Regions from separate parts of the Pseudonocardia yuanmonensis genome, predicted to be linked through region 3. Evidence: predicted binding sites of a transcription regulator. Region 3 holds the regulator's gene; each other region holds the start of a gene.
The links. The regulator LexA, encoded in region 3, represses DNA repair genes until DNA is damaged. The targets are predictions, from matches to a motif close to CGAACACGTGTTCG.
Positions count from the first base shown of each region.

Region 1 (3,269 bases), on a different contig from region 3:
GCCACGGTTGAGCTGCGAGATCGCCACGACCGGCACCTCGAGCTCCTTGGCCAGCAGCTTGATCTGCCGGGAGAACTCCGAGACCTCCTGCTGGCGGGACTCGACCTTGCGGCCCGAGGTCATCAGCTGCAGGTAGTCCAGGATGATCAGCTTCAGGTCGTTGCGCTGCTTGAGCCGCCGCGCCTTGGCCCGGATCTCCATCAGCGTGAGGTTCGGCGAGTCGTCGATGAACAACGGCGCCTCGGAGATCTCGGACATCCGCCGCGCCATCCGCGTCCAGTCGTCGTCGCTCATCCGGCCCGCGCGCATGTCGGCCAGCCGGATCCGCGCCTCCGCCGACAGCAACCGCATCACGATCTCGGACTTGCTCATCTCCAGCGAGAACACCGCGCTGGTCATCTGGTGCTTGATCGAGCACGAGCGGGCGAAGTCCAGCCCGAGCGTGGACTTGCCCAGACCCGGCCGGGCCGCCACGACGATCATCTGCCCCGGGTGCAGCCCGTTGGTGCACGCGTCGAGATCGGCGAACCCGGTCGGCACGCCCAGCGAGACGCCACCGCGGGAGGCGATCGCGTCGATCTCGTCCATCGTCGGCTGCAGCAACTCCTCGAGCGGGACGTAGTCCTCGCTGGTGGACCGCTCGGTGACCTCGTAGATCGCCGCCTGGGCCCGGTCGACGACCTCCTCGACCTCCGCACCCTCGGCCCCGTGATAGCCCAGCTGCACGATCCGGGTGCCCGCCTCGACCAACCGCCGCAGCGTGGCCTTCTCCGCCACGATCTCGGCGTAGTACGCCGCGTTCGCCGCGGTCGGCACGGTGGCGATCAGGGTGTGCAGGTACGGCGCGCCGCCGAGCCGGATCAGCTCCCCGCGGCGCTGCAGCTCCGCCGACACCGTGACCGCGTCGGCCGGCTCGCCCCGCCCGTAGAGGTCGAGGATGCAGTCGTAGACCGTCTGGTGCGCGGGCCGGTAGAAGTCGTCCGGCCGCAGCACCTCCACCACGTCCGCGATCGCGTCCTTGCTCAGCAGCATGCCCCCGAGCACGGACTGCTCCGCGGTGAGGTCCTGCGGCGGCTGGCGGTCGAACGGGTTCGGGACCACCCCGCCCGCGGAGTCCCCTCCGGGACGGCCCTCGCCGTCGCGGACGGCTCGCGGCCGATTGGGACGGTCATCCGTCACCGCCATGCCCGACGTCACCCCCTGTCACCACGTGGCCCCATCGTATCGAACATGAGTTCGATCCGCAGCCGGTTCTCCCGGCCGCGCGACGATCGTCCCCTCCCGCCGGTACCCGTCCGAGGTCACGCCCTCGGGCGGCGTGCGACGAACGGTGCGCGGGGCGCCGGCGATCGTCCACGCGGCCCGGGCACGTGACGGTAGGGGACGCGGCGCCCACGCCCAAACCCGCGTGTGGACAACCCTGGGGAGGGCGTGGGGACGGATCGGGGACAGGGCAGGCGAGCCTCCCCACCGAGTTGTGGACACCGTGGGGACAACCCCTGATGAGGGCGACTTTCCGCAGATCAGGACCCTAGGACCCGGTGTGGACAACTTTCTTTCCGGGCGGCCCGGCGCGTCCCCCGGCGGGCGTGTCGGAGGCGGTCACCGCCTGTCCACCTGGCGCACCCGGGGGGTCACCGAGCGACGCGGGCGCAACCTCCGCGTGTCGCTCGCACGCGCCGGACGGTCGGTGTGCCGCCGCTCGTCGAGACCCGTCCGAAGATCCGCAGTGCGATCGACACCGAGGGCGATCACGTCGCCGAGAACGCCGCGAGGGCGGGACCCGGTCGAGACGACCACGATCCCGCCCTCGTGACGGAACGTGACGGGCTGGGGCCCGCCGGTGCCGGGTGTCAGGCGGCGACGACCGCCACCTGCAGCTCGGCGGTGACCTCCGGGTGCAGGCGGACCTTCACCGGGTGGGTGCCCACCGACTTGATCTGCTCGGCGATCTCGACCGAGTGCCGGTCGAGGGCCGGACCGCCGGCGGCGCGCACGGCCTCGACGATCTGGGCCGGGGTGACCGAGCCGAACAGCCGGCCCGAGTCGCCCGCGGCCTTCGCCTTGACGCTGACCGCCAGTTCCTTCAGCGAGCCGGCGACCTCCTGGGCGTGGCCCAGGTCGCGGATCTGCCGGGCCTTCTGGGCGCGGCGGATCTGCTCGACCTGCTTCTCGGCGCCACGGGTCGCGACGATCGCGAACTGGCGCGGCAGCAGGTAGTTACGGCCGTAGCCGTCCTTGACCTCCACGATGTCGCCGGGGGCGCCCAGGTTCGGCACGTCGGCGGTGAGGATGAGCTTCACGGTGCTACTCCTTCCTCGGTCAGCGGGCGGTCGAGGTGTACGGCAGGAGGGCGACCTCGCGGCTGTTCTTCACCGCGACGGCGACGTCCCGCTGGTGCTGCCGGCAGTTGCCGGTCACGCGGCGGGCCCGGATCTTGCCGCGGTCGGAGATGAACTTCCGCAGCAGACCGGTGTCCTTGTAGTCGATCTCCTGGGCCTTGTCCTTGCAGAACGCGCAGACCTTCTTCTTCGGCTTGCGCAGGACGGGCTTGGGCATTGCTGGTGCTCCTGGGTGTACCGGTCCCCGCGCTCGGCGGGGGTGTGGATCGAGGTCAGAAGGGGGGCTCGTCGTCCGCGGCGGGACCACTGCCGGCCGGCGGGGCGGAGCCCCACGGGTCGTCGTAGCCGCCGCCCTGGCCGCCACCGCCACCGAAACCGCCGCCGCCACCGCCGCCGCCGAAGCCGCCGCTGCCACCGCCGCGGCTGACCTTGTTGACCTTGGCCGTGGCGTACCGCAGCGAGGGGCCGACCTCGTCGACCTCCATCTCGATGACGGTGCGCTTCTCACCCTCGCGGGTCTCGAACGACCGCTGCCGCAGCCGGCCCTGCACGATGACGCGCGCACCGCGGGTGAGCGTCTCCGCGACGTTCTCCGCGGCCTGGCGCCAGATGTTGCAGCGCAGGAACAGCGCCTCGCCGTCCTTCCACTCGCCGGACTGGCGGTCGAAGGTGCGCGGCGTGGACGCCACCGTGAAGTTGGCGACGGCCGCCCCGGACGGGGTGAACCGCAGCTCCGGGTCGGCGGTGAGGTTGCCGACCACGGTGATCACAGTCTCGCCGGCCATGGGGGCCTCCTCAGCTCGCGGCGGGGGCGGGCGTGCGCGCGGGGGCGGCCTTCGCGGCCTTCTTGGGCTCCTTGCGCAGCACCTTGGTGCGCAGGACGGACTCGTTCAGACCCAGCTGGCGGTCGAGCTCGGCCACGGTGGC
Region 1 covers NZ_BAABIC010000007.1:69,858-73,126, forward strand. Annotated here, with positions in the region: gene dnaB (replicative DNA helicase) at 1-1,185, opposite strand, end outside; gene rplI (50S ribosomal protein L9) at 1,854-2,303, opposite strand; gene rpsR (30S ribosomal protein S18) at 2,323-2,559, opposite strand; gene ABD990_RS12235 (single-stranded DNA-binding protein) at 2,615-3,127, opposite strand; gene rpsF (30S ribosomal protein S6) at 3,138-3,269, opposite strand, start outside.
Region 1: the regulator LexA is predicted to act here: its motif matches at 1,226-1,239, upstream of dnaB (replicative DNA helicase).

Region 2 (3,269 bases), on a different contig from region 3:
CCGCGGCCGACCACGCCCGACGATGTGGAGCTCTTCGCCGAGCGGGTCGCCGACTACAAGGCGACCGTGGTGCGCTGCACCCCCGAGGACCTGTCGACCCATCTCGCCGCGGCGCTGCAGGGCGTCCCGCGCCTGCTGGTGCCCGCGGACCTGCCCGAGGAGCTGCGCCAGGCCGACGCGATCCTGGACGACGACCTGACGACCGCCGAGCTGGACGGCGTCGACGGCGTGCTGACCACGGCCGCGCTGGGGATCGCCGAGACCGGGACGATCGTGCTGGACCACGGCCCGGGACAGGGCCGGCGCGCGGCCACCCTGGTGCCGGACCTGCACGTCTGCGTGGTGCGGGCGGACCAGGTGGTCGCCGACGTCACCTCCGCGGTGGCCCGCCTCGACCCTGCCCGCCCGCTGACCTGGATCAGCGGGCCGAGCGCCACCAGCGACATCGAGCTGGACCGGGTCGAGGGCGTCCACGGCCCCCGCACCCTCGTCGTCCTGCTGGTCGCCTGAGCGAACGGCACTCTCGCTCATTCCTAGTGAGCGAGAGTGCCGTTCGTGCGTCAGACCCGGTGGGTCAGAGCAGGGGGGCGCCGGTCTTCTCGCGGACCTCGTCCTCGCTCACGCCGAAGGTCTCGACCAGCTTCAGGCCCTCGTCGGTCACGTCGATCACGGCGAGGTCGGTGACGATCCGGTTCACGCAGGCCACCCCGGTGAGCGGGAGCGTGCACTGCTCGAGGATCTTGGGCGAGCCGTCCTTGGAGACGTGGTCCATCATCACGATGACCTTCTTCGCCCCGTGGACGAGGTCCATCGCGCCGCCCATCCCCTTGATCATCTTGCCGGGAATGGCCCAGTTGGCGAGATCGCCGGTCGCGCTGACCTGCATGGCGCCCAGGACGGCGACGTCGACCTTGCCGCCGCGGATCATCGAGAAGCTGTCCGACGAGCCGAAGTAGCTCGCGCCGGGCAGGACCGTGACGGTCTCCTTGCCGGCGTTGATCAGATCCGGGTCGACCTCGTCGTCCGTCGGGTAGGGCCCGACGCCGAGGATGCCGTTCTCGCTGTGCAGCACCACGGTCCGGGTGCCCGGGATGTGGTCGGGCACCAGCGTGGGCATGCCGATGCCGAGGTTGACGTACGAGCCGTCGGGCAGCTCGTCGGCCACCCGCTTCGCGAGCTGGTCCCTGGTGAGGCTCATCGTTCTCCCTCGCTGTGCGAGCTCGACGCTTCGCTCGGACGCTGTATCGATGATTCGCTCGCACGCTCGCTCATGAGCGCACCGTCCTGAACTCGACCGGCTTCTCCGCGTCCGGCACGTGCACGACGCGCTGGACGTGGATGCCCTGGGTGTGCACCGCGTCCGGGTCGATCTCGCCGGGCTCGACGAGGTGCTCGACCTGCGCGATGGTGATCCGGCCCGCGGCGGCGCAGTCCGGGTTGAAGTTGCGGGCGCTGCGCCGGTAGACGAGGTTGCCGTGCCGGTCGCCCTTCCAGGCGTGGACCAGCGCGAAGTCCGGGACGATGGCACGCTCGAGCACGTAGCGCACGCCGTCGAACTCGCGGACCTCCTTGGGCGGGGACTTCACCGCGACCGTGCCGTCCGCCGCGTAGCGCCACGGCAGGCCGCCGTCGCTCACGAGGGTGCCGACGCCCGCCGGGGTGAAGAAGGCCGGGATGCCCGCGCCGCCGGCGCGCAGCCGCTCGGCGAGCGTGCCCTGCGGGGTCAGCTCCAGCTCGAGCTCGCCGGCGAGGTACTGCCGGGCGAACTCCTTGTTGTTGCCGACGTAGGAGCCGATCGTCCGGCGGATCCGGCCCGCGGAGAGGAGGGTGCCGAGTCCGAAGCCGTCCACCCCCAGGTTGTTGCTGATCGTCTCGAGGTCCGTCGCGCCCTGCTCGAGCAGGGCCGCGATCAGCGCGGTCGGGACGCCGGACATGCCGAAGCCTCCGACGGCCAGGGACGCGCCGTCCCCGATGTCGGCGACCGCTTCGCGCGCCGACGCCACCACCTTGTCCATGGGATGGCACCGTACCCCGCGTTCGCATCTCGCACAAGAGTTCGTATGGCGAACGGTTGGGGAATGAGCGAACGGCGCTCTCGCTCATATCTAGTGAGCGAGAGCGCCGTTCGCTCCTGTCTTGGGTGGGGGCGACGTCAGAGGAGTGCGGCCTGCAGCTCGGCGGCGGTGGGGTAGACCGCGATCGCGCCGGCGGTGTCGAGCTCGCCGGGCTCGCCGTAGCCCCAGCCCGCGCCCAGACACGAGATACCGTGCCGACCAGACCCGACGACGTCGTGCAGCCGGTCCCCGACCATGATCGTCTCGTCCGGCGCGGGGGAGTCGAGGCGGCGCAGCGCCTCCTCCACCACGGCGGCCTTGCTCGGGCGCCGGGCGTCGACGGTGTCGCCGGTGATGGCGGTGAACAGCTCGGTCCAGCCCTGGTTGGCGATGATCTCGCGGGCGGCCGGCTCGGCCTTGCTGGTCGCGAGGCCGAGCCGCACGTCGGCGGCGACGAGGGCGCGCAGCAGGTCCTCGATGCCGGGGTACGGGGTCGACTTGAGCAGGCCGCTCTCACGGTAGAGCGGCCGGTACAGCGCGAGGATCTGCTCGGCGTTCTCCGCGCCGACCAGCGGCGGCAGGGACTCGTAGAGCGGCGGGCCGAGCAGGTGCCGGCCGATGACGGTGTCGTCCCACGGCACGCCGACCTGGTCGAACGCGGTGCGCAGGGTCCCGAGGATGCCGGGGGCGGAGTCGACGAGGGTGCCGTCGAGGTCGAGGAGCACGGTGCGGTAGCGGGGGCGGGTCACGACGCCATTGTCCCCGACGCCGCTGGACGCATGCCGTACGGTCGTGCGCATGACGAACACGGGGTTGCTCGCGCCGCTCTCCGGCGCCGACGCCGTCGCCGCGCACCTGGACGACGCCGCCTGGGTCCGCGCGCTGCTCGACGTCGAGGTCGCGCTCTCCCGCGCCGCCGCACGGTACGCCCTCGTCCGGCCGGACGACGCGGAGGAGGTCGCGGCCGCGGCCGACCGGCTGGCGGCGGACCCGGACGTGCCGGACGAGCTGGCCGCCGCGGCCGTCGAGGGCGGCAACCCGGTGATCCCGCTGGCCCGCCTGCTCCGGAAGGCCGCGGGCGGGGCGAGCGGTGCGGTCCATCCGGGTGCGACCAGCCAGGACGTCATGGACACCGCATTGGTGCTCCTGGTCCGCCGCGCGGCGCCGACCCCGCTCGCGGACCTGCGTGCCGCCGCTGGCGCCGCGGCCCGGCTC
Region 2 covers NZ_BAABIC010000004.1:171,947-175,215, reverse strand. Annotated here, with positions in the region: gene ABD990_RS07405 (LutC/YkgG family protein) at 1-510, shown strand, start outside; gene ABD990_RS07400 (CoA transferase subunit B) at 575-1,198, opposite strand; gene ABD990_RS07395 (CoA transferase subunit A) at 1,269-2,015, opposite strand; gene ABD990_RS07390 (HAD hydrolase-like protein) at 2,153-2,803, opposite strand; gene ABD990_RS07385 (lyase family protein) at 2,853-3,269, shown strand, end outside.
Region 2: the regulator LexA is predicted to act here: its motif matches at 2,046-2,059, upstream of ABD990_RS07395 (CoA transferase subunit A).

Region 3 (3,269 bases):
TGCTCTCCGGCTCCGAGACCCGAGGTGTGGACCGCGGCGCGCTCCGTGCCGTGCCCCGTGCCGTCGAGGCGGCCCTCGCCGCCGCACCCGCGGAACCCACGGCCGCACCGCCGCCCGCGGCGACACCGCCGGAGCCCGCGCCGGACTGGCTGCCCGCCGTGATCGGGGGCGGGGTCGCCGTCGTCGTGCTGGGGCTCCTCGCAGGCGCGATGGCGATGCACGGGCGGCGCCGGTCCCGCGTGTGACGAGCCCGTTAAGGCTGCTCACGGCCCGCGTTCGGACGGCCCCGGTCCGCCTAGGCTGATCACGCCGGGAGGAGGGGGGGCCGCGGTGCCGATCGTGACCGCGTACGAGGACACGCCGGGCGGCCACGACGCCCTGGTCCTCGGCGCGCAGCTGGCCCGGTTGACCGGGCTGACGAACGTCGTCGCGACCGTGTACCCGACGGACGGGCTGGGCTACTCGGCGATGGCCCGCGACCCGCGGTGGCGGGAGAAGATCGAGGAGGTCGCGCGCCGGCGGTTCACCCGGGCGCGGGAGCTGATCGGCGGCTCGTCCGGGCCCGGCGAACCCGAGTTCGCCCCGCTGGGGCCCGGGCCCGCGGCAGTGGTCCTCGCCGACCACGCCGAGGAGATCGGGGCGGCGGTGCTGGTCGTCGGGTCGACGGGCGGGGGACTGCTCGGCCGGCTCGCCCCCGGCGGCACCGTCCAGCGGCTGCTGCCGTCCGCGCGCTGCCCGGTCGCGATCGCGCCCCGGGGTTACCGGCACACCGCCGCGAAGGGGATCACGGTCGTCACGGTGGCCTACGACGGCACCCCGGAGGCCGACCGCGCCGCGGTCCTGGCCGTGCACCTGGCCGGCCGCACCGGTGCGGCGTTGCGGTTCGTGGTGGTCGCGGGGGCCGAGGACGAGGTGCCCGCCGCGACCGAGACCGCGCAGAAGGGGCTGGCCCAGGCACCCGTGGAGATCGACGCGCTCTACGACGTCGTCCTCGGGCGCTCGGTCGCCGAGACCCTGGCCGACCTGCCCGAGCGCACGGACGTCCTGGTCGTCGGCTCGCGCGGCTACCCGCTCATGAAGCGGCTGCTGCTCGGCGGGGTCGCGGGCGTGCTGGTCCGCACCGCCCGCTACCCCGTGGTCGTGGTGCCGCCCCCGGAGCGGTGAGCAGGGGGCGTCCGGGCCCTCAGAGCCGCCGCAGGACGGCGACGACGCGGCCGAGGATGGTCGCCTCGTTGCCGTCGATCGGCTCGTAGGCCGGGTTGGCGGGCATCAGCCAGACCTGCCCGTCCGCGCGTCTGAAGGTCTTGACCGTGGCTTCGCCGTCGATCATGGCGGCGACGATCTCGCCCTGCTCGGCGACGGGCTGCTGGCGCACCACGACCCAGTCCCCGTCCGTGATGGCGGCCTCGATCATCGAGTCGCCCTTGACGTTGAGCAGGAAGAGGGTGCCCTCGCCGACGATCTCGCGCGGCAGCGGGAACACGCTCTCCACCGCCTGCTCGGCCAGGATCGGGCCACCGGCGGCGATGTTGCCGAGCAGCGGCACGAACGCCGGGGCCGGCCGCTCGGCCCGGACCTCGGCGGCCTCGGCGCCGTCCGACTCCTCCTCCGGGCTGCGCACGTCGACCGCGCGGGTCCGGTTGGGGTCGCGCCGCAGGTAGCCCTTGCGCTCCAACGTGCGCAGCTGGTGGTGCACCGACGAGGTGGAGGTCAACCCCACCGCGTCCCCGATCTCCCGGACGCTCGGCGGGTAGCCGAAGCGCTCCACCCAGTCCCGGATCACCTCGAGCACCTTGCGCTGCCGGGGGGTGAGGCCCACCGGGTCCGCCGGCGGATCCGGGAAGGCGCGCACCTGTCCGGGCTCCCGGCCGGCCTCGCCGGCGCCGCCGGACTCGTCCCGTGCCATCTGCCTGCCGCCTCCTCGTGTGCCTGTCTCGTGCTCCGTCGAGCCGGTCGTGCCGGCCCGTGCTCCGTGCCGCGCCGTCCCCGGGCCCGTTCCGCCCGCCCGGTCCCGCGCACTTCCGGTGCAGGTGTCCGGGACGCCGGTCGCGTGCCCGCTCCTGCGGGCCGTACTCCCGGGTGCCGGACGCGGGTGCGTGCCGGTGTCGGTCGCGGGCCCGGACGGCCCGCCCGGGCGCCCCGGGTGGTCCGTCGGCTTCGGACGGTAGCCCGGATCCGGCCGATCGCCAAACACATGTTCGAACGACACGCCGATCGTGTCGGCGCGGACCCGTGACGTCCCGTCGCGGCGGTGGTAGAAATTCGCACAGGCGTTCGATTCGAACATGTGTGCGAGATCCGGCTGCTGAGCGGCGCGGACTGGCTGGAGGGGGTCGCCGTGAACGGCGCGGGGATCGCGGAGGGCGTGGCGGACGGGCGGCGGGGCGGTGCCCTGAGCGGCGCGCGGATCGGCGGCGGCCGCGGCGTGTCGCGGGCACTCGGCGAGGGCGTGGGCGTGGTCGAGGGCGAGGGCGTGGTCGAGGGCGGGCAGGCACCTCCGGCCGGTGCGCGGGAGCGAGCGGTCGCGCTCGAGGCCCGCCGCGCCCGCGCAGGGACGCCCGTGGACGGGCGGGGTGAGGCGGGATTCGACCGTGGCCCGCGCCCGGTCCGCCCCGCCCGGACCTCCCGCCGGGCCCGGCGGGCCGCTTCGATGACCGCCCCGATGACCGCCCCGACGGCCGGCCCGCTCGCCGCGCCGACGCCGCGGTCCGCCCCGCCTGCCGTGGGGGCGCGGGCCCGGCCGGTGCGCTCGGGTCCGGGCGCCGCGGTGGTCGGCCCAGGGGTGCGACGGGGCGCAGACGTCGGACGCCCCGCCGTGCGCGTGCTGCCCCGGGCCGTGCCCGCGGCGCGATACCGCCTGCGGCGCGCGGTGGCGGTGGTGGCGATCGCGCTCGCCTCCGCGGCGGTCGTGGTCGTACTGGGGCTCCTGGCCGGGGTGGCAGGGGACGCCCACGCCCGCGCGGCCGTGCCGGCGGGCACCGCGCAGGCGGTGGTCGAGCCGGGGGAGTCGGTGTGGGACGTCGCCCGGCGGGTGGTCCCGCCCGACACCGCCCGGGCAGCGGGCACCGTGGCGGTCGTGGAGCGGATCGCGGCGGAGAACGACCTGCCGGTGGACGCGGCGCCGCTGCCCGCGGGGCTGGTCCTGCGCGTCCCCGCGTGAGGGAGCGGCTCGTCGTGACCCCGGTCACGGCGGGCACCGGTTTTTGTCGGTGGTGGTTGATAGGAATCGCACACGCGTTCGACCGGTGGCCCGGGCATCCGGCTCGGGT
Region 3 covers NZ_BAABIC010000023.1:50,699-53,967, forward strand. Annotated here, with positions in the region: gene ABD990_RS27210 (SMP-30/gluconolactonase/LRE family protein) at 1-245, shown strand, start outside; gene ABD990_RS27215 (universal stress protein) at 340-1,164, shown strand; gene lexA (transcriptional repressor LexA) at 1,184-1,906, opposite strand; gene ABD990_RS27225 (hypothetical protein) at 2,288-3,160, shown strand.